Rhizobium lentis: one gene and its partner. The protein of the gene in region 1 binds, or shares a complex with, the protein of each later gene. Links are inferred from orthologs where the notes say so. Each region holds a gene or a part of one and is shown on either strand. Other genes may lie near its edges.

The links.
Region 2: the proteins of trxA (region 1) and trxB are in contact, whole or in part, in a crystal structure (PDB 1F6M), measured with the Escherichia coli proteins. The link is inferred for Rhizobium lentis from one-to-one orthologs.

What each region holds. Positions count from the first base shown.
Region 1 is NZ_CP071454.1:1,838,602-1,841,661, forward strand. The notes cover bases 1-2,986. They hold trxA (thioredoxin), read right to left. Parts: upstream 1,661-2,986; coding sequence 1,340-1,660; downstream 1-1,339. Other genes in these bases: J0663_RS08780 (bifunctional folylpolyglutamate synthase/dihydrofolate synthase), read left to right, coding at 1-1,276; addA (double-strand break repair helicase AddA), read right to left, coding at 1,736-2,986. In the rest of the region: more of addA, read right to left, coding at 2,987-3,060. UniProt on the Escherichia coli protein: Participates in various redox reactions through the reversible oxidation of its active center dithiol to a disulfide and catalyzes dithiol-disulfide exchange reactions.
Region 2 is NZ_CP071454.1:483,413-486,293, reverse strand. The notes cover bases 75-2,881. They hold trxB (thioredoxin-disulfide reductase), read right to left. Parts: upstream 2,062-2,881; coding sequence 1,087-2,061; downstream 75-1,086. Other genes in these bases: J0663_RS02420 (Lrp/AsnC family transcriptional regulator), read left to right, coding at 2,293-2,760; J0663_RS02430 (LysR family transcriptional regulator VtlR), read right to left, coding at 168-1,064.

The sequences.
Region 1 (3,060 bases):
GTTCGACCTGTCTCTCGATCGCATCACCCGCCTTCTCGATCAGCTCGGCAATCCACACAGGAAATTGCCGCCGGTGATCCATGTCGCCGGCACCAACGGCAAGGGCTCGGTCACCGCCTTCTGCCGCGCCCTGCTCGAGGCCGGCGGCTACAGCGCCCATGTCCATACCTCGCCGCATCTCGTCAATTGGCACGAGCGCTATCGCATCGGTGTGGCGGGCGGCCGCGGCCAGCTCGTCGACGACGCCGTCTTTGCGGATGCGGTGCGCCGCGTGGCTGATGCCAATGCTGGTCAGCACATCACCGTCTTCGAAATCCTGACGGCGGTCACCTTCATTCTGTTCTCGGAACATCCAGCCGATGCCGCGATCATCGAAGTCGGTCTCGGCGGCCGCTTCGACGCCACCAATGTCATGTCCGATCCGGCCGTCTCGGTCATCATGCCGATCTCGCTGGATCACCAGCCCTATCTCGGCGACAGGGTGGAACTGATCGCCGCGGAAAAGGCCGGTATCATGAAGCCGGGCTTGCCCGTCGTCATCGGTCACCAGGACTATGATGCGGCGCTTGATGTCCTGATGTCCACGGCCGAGCGTCTGCATTGCCCGACCGCCGTCTTCGGCCAGGATTTCATGGCGCATGAGGAATATGGCAGGCTCGTCTATCAGGACGAATACGGGCTTGCCGACCTGCCGTTGCCGCGCCTTCCCGGCCGCCATCAATATGCCAATGCCGCCGCCGCCATCCGCGCCGTCAAGGCCGCTGGCTTTACCGTCACCGAGATGATGATGGAAAAGGCGATGAATTGCGTGGAGTGGCCGGGCCGGCTGCAGCGCCTGAGCGAAGGCCGGCTGCTGTCGCACGCGCCCGCCGGCGCCGAAATCTGGGTCGATGGCGGGCATAATCCCGGCGCCGGCGAAGTCATCGCCGAAGCCATGGCCAATTTCGAGGAGCGCCAGCCGCGGCCGCTCTTCCTGGTCATCGGCATGATCAACACCAAAGATCCGATCGGTTATTTCAGGGCTTTCGCAGGCCTGGTCGAGAAGGTGTTCTGTGTGCCGATCCGCGGCAGCGACGCGATGATCGATCCGGTGATCTTGTCCAATGCCGCCTATGATGCCGGCCTGGTTGCCGAACCGATGTCGACGGTCGGCGAGGCGCTGGAAGCGATAAAGGCGGCCGTCAATCCGGATGCACTGCCACCGCGCATCCTCGTCGGCGGCTCTCTCTATCTCGTCGGCGATGTACTTGCCGACAACGGCACGCCCCCGAGATAAAGGGTAACAAAAAAGCCCGGTCGAAGCCGGGCTTTTTCACGGGATATCAATAAGCGATATCGATCACGCAGCGTTCGAAATCCAATTTGAAAGAGCTGTCTTCGGCTTGGCGCCGACCGAGATATCGGCCACTTCGCCGCCCTTGAAGATCGCGAGAGTCGGAATGGAGCGCACGCCGAACTGGGCGGCGAGTTCCGGGTTCTCATCGATGTTGAGCTTGGCGACCTTGACCTTGCCTTCCATTTCGACGGAGATTTCTTCGAGGCTCGGAGCAATCATTTTGCACGGGCCGCACCATTCAGCCCAGAAATCGACGACGACGGGTTCTGCAGATTCCAGAACTTCCGACTGGAAGTTATTGATATCGACTTTCACGGTAGCCATAGGCTGCTCCTTTAACGGAATTATGTGTTGAACCACATGTGATGGTGCGGTGCCGAATTTTCAATGTCCGGTATTTCACTTTGTCTTGAGTCCTGCAAGCGCCAAACCGAGCGCCGTTTCGCTCAGCGTATAGAGAGAGGCGTTCTCGGTATAGACGAGCATGCAGTCGATGCGCTTGCCGGGATAAAGCGGCGCCAGGATCTCGCGATAGATGGCGAGCTGTGCCTTATGCGCGAAGGGGACGGCCTCCTCTGTCACCGGCGGCACCCGATTGGTCTTGTAGTCGAGAATGACGACGCGATCGGCAAGGACGGCAAGCCGGTCGATACGGCCGGAGACGGCATAGCGTCTGTCGTCGAGCGTCAAGGTTCCCATGATCGAAACTTCCGGCTGGGCCTCGACCCCGAGGACGGGCTGCAGCCCCCCTTCGTCCAATAGTTTCAGAACCGAATCGACAAGCCTGCGACGTTCGCCCTCCGGCCAGAACCGTGCCGCCCGTTCGGCATACCGGTGTGCGGCATCGGCCCGTCCGGCAGGCGGAATTTCCGGAAGCGCCTGCAGCATGCGATGGATCAGCCGGCCCTTTTCCAGCGAACGATCGCTCCGCTCCTTCCCGCCGAACAGCGGCGAAGCTACGAACAGGCTGCCTTCGTCTTCGTCGACGATCGTCCCGGCGCCGGAAGGGCTGAGGGGCCGGGGCAGCTCGGCCTGCGGCGGCAATGGCCGCAACAGGCCCTCCGGTAAAGCCTCGTGGCTGTCGCGCGCCTCGTCTCGGTCGATACGCTCGAAGCTCCGTTCCACCCGCGGCACGCGCCATCGGATGCCTGGCCATTCCCCGTCAGGGCCGGAGAAGGTGGCTGCCTCGACATGCGGATGGCCTTCGCCGAGCGCGGTGGAGATCATCATATGCCAGGTGTCGGCATTGGCACGTACGCCACGATAGCCGCAGACGATCAGCCGGTCGGCGGCCCGCGTCATGGCGACATAAAGCAGCCGGCGATACTCCTCTTCCGCCAGCATCTGGATACGTGCGGCATCGTTTTGCGTCAGCGAATTGGTGAGGTCGGAGACAGGAACCCAGGCAGGCAGCGGCGGCTCGTCCGGGTCGGTTTCGATTAGGCGAAGCTTCGGCAGATGCGTATGGGTGAAGGCCTTCGAACCGCCGTCGACGAGGAAGACGATGGGCGCTTCAAGACCCTTGGAGGCATGCACGGTCATGATCCTGACTTCGTTGCGCCCCTTGTCCTGCTCACGCTTCACCTCGGGCGCTTCGAGCTCCAGCGTTGAGATGAAGGATTGCAGCCCGGGAAGGCCGGAGCTCTCATGGTCGAGAGTGAAGGTCAGGAATTCGTCGAGGATATCGCTGACCTCGGTGCCGAGACGGGCCAGGAATTGCCGCC
Region 2 (2,881 bases), 1.4 Mb from region 1 along the record:
AAAAACCTCCAGAGGGGAACAGCTAATGCGGTGGAACTGGGAGGAAAAGCCACCATGTGCATCAGCTATGTGCGATATGGTGGTTTAATGGGCAAACGGCAACCCACATTTGTGCATGCCAGTTATGCGCTCTCTGCATAGTATGGAAATCATTCCATAAAACTGGCTTAAAAGTTCCAGTTTCTGGCTTTGCTGACGATGAAGTCGCGGAAGGCTTTCAGCTTGGCTGCGTTCTTGATCTCATCCGGATAACAGAAATAGGTGTCGAAGGATGGCACATCGGCGTTGATCGCCAGCTGAATCAAGCCGGGATCGCGGCCGACGATATAATCCGGAAGGCAGGCGACACCGATTCCGAGCAGGCAGGCGCGTTTGATCGAGGTTTGGCTGTTGATCTGCAGATGCGGGATCCGCTTGTTGTCCGAGGAGCGGCCGGCGACTTCGAGCCAGTTGACGTCGAGCAGATAACTCGGCGCCGGTTCGCCGAAGGTGATGATGCGGTGATTGTCGAGATCCTCGATCTTCTGCGGTTCGCCGTGGCGATTGATATAGGAGGGGGCCGCATAGACGTGCATGTGCACGGTGAAGAGCTTGCGCTGGATCAGGTCGGACTGTTGCGGCTGGCGCAGCCGGATCGCGCAGTCGGCATGGCGCATGTTCACATCCACTTCCTCATTGTCGAGGATGAGCTGGATCTGCACGTCGGGATAAAGCTGCAGAAATTCCTGGATTTTGTCGGTGAGCCAGCCCTGGCCGAGGCCGACCGTTGTCGTGACGCGCAGCTTGCCGGACGGCGTCTCGGTGGTCTCGGTGAGCTGCATCTTCACGGTTTCGAGCTTGAGCAGCACGTCATGGGCGGTGCGGTAAAGCAGTTCGCCCTGTTCCGTCAGGATCAGCCCGCGCGCGTGACGGTGAAACAGCTTGGTGCCGACATCCTGCTCCAACGCACTGACCTGGCGGCTGATGGCGGATTGAGACAGATGCAGTTTGTCCGCCGCATGCGTGAACGAACCCGCTTCGGCAGCTGCGTGAAAAATACGCAGCTTGTCCCAATCCAATGGCATTCCCCCGCCCCTCATGCCGATCTTACTCCGCGGCCACGGCGACGGGCATGTGACCCGTCAGATAGCGCTCGGCCTCAAGCGCTGCCATGCATCCCAGGCCGGCGGCGGTGATAGCCTGGCGGAACGTATCGTCCGTCACGTCGCCGGCGGCATAGACCCCTTCCAGACTGGTCGCAGTCGAATCCGGCGCGGTCCAGAGATAACCATTCTCCTTCAGCTTCAGCTTGCCCTTGAAAAGCTCGGTTGCCGGCGCATGGCCGATCGCGACGAAGACGCCGTCGATCGCCATTTCGGTGATCGCGCCGGTTCTGACATCGCGCAGGCGCGCGCCGGATACCGACGGCGGCATCGGCGGCTTGGCAGGCGTTCCCGTGATCTCGGCCACCTCGGTGTTCCACAGCACCTTGACGTTCTCCTTGGCGAACAGGCGTTCCTGCAGGATCTTCTCTGCCCGGAAGGAGTCGCGGCGGTGCACCAATGTGACCGACTTGGCGATATTGGAGAGATAGAGCGCCTCTTCGACGGCGCTGTTGCCGCCGCCGACCACGATCACATCCTTGTTGCGATAGAAGAAGCCATCGCAGGTGGCGCAGGCCGAAACGCCGAAGCCCTGGAAATGCTGCTCGCTCTCGATACCGAGCCACTTAGCCTTGGCGCCGGTGGCGATGATCAGCGTATCTGCGGTCCAGACTTGGCCGCTGTCGGTACGTGCGACGAAGGGGCGCTGGTTCAAGTCGACTTCGGTCACCAGATCATTGACGATCTCGGCGCCGACATGTTGTGCCTGCTGCAGCATCTGCTCCATCAGCCAGGGGCCTTGGATCGGATCGGCAAAGCCCGGATAATTCTCGACATCGGTGGTGATCATCAACTGGCCGCCCTGTTCGAGGCCGGCGATCAGAACCGGCTTCAGCATGGCGCGCGCGGCATAGACTGCGGCAGTATAACCCGCGGGTCCGGAACCGATGATGAGCACCTTTGTGTGGCGGGCGGGCATGTCATTTCCTTTCGACTGGCAGGAGGGCGGCGGCTAAAATGCGATTGCGGCCGTTTCGCGGTCCATGCGCCATTTATGAACGTCCAATGCTTTTATTCAAGGGCAGCCTTGCATTACCAACAAGGCAAATCGCCTTGATGTGCAAGAATCCGTCATCAGCTTGAAACTTTCTTGCGTATTCCGCCGCTTTATATAGAAGCTCGCCGCTGCGAATTAAAGAAAGGCAAGGATGTGGGTCGGACCGAGCTCGACGTCATCGACATAAAGATCCTTCGGGAGCTGCAAGCCGACGGCCGCATGACTAATGTGGAGCTCGCCGACCGCGTCGGCATTTCCGCGCCGCCGTGTCTGCGCCGGGTGCGCAAGCTCGAGGAAGCCGGCATCATCGAAGGCTACCACGCCATGCTAAACAGCCCGAAGCTCGGCTTCGATCTGGTGGCTTTCTGCATGGTCGGCCTCAAGCACCAGTCGGAAGGCAATCTCAAGGCGTTCGCCGCCGCCACCACCGAATGGCCGCTGGTGCGCCAGGCCTGGATGGTGTCGGGCGACAGCGATTTCCTGCTGCATTGCGTGGCTGAAAATCTCACCCACTTCCAGGATTTCGTCATCGAAGTGCTGACGGCGAACGAACATGTCGATACCGTGCGCACCATGCTGACGATCCGGCAGGTGAAAAAGCTGGGACTGGTCGAAGTCTAGGGCAAGGCGACATTCAGCCCCAACGGATCTGCAAAGCGCGATTTCCTGCTCGAAACCTAGTTTCCGGCGCCATCTGAACGGACGGTCGATCGGCCTGGGCCGGAAACGACGCCGTCTGTCT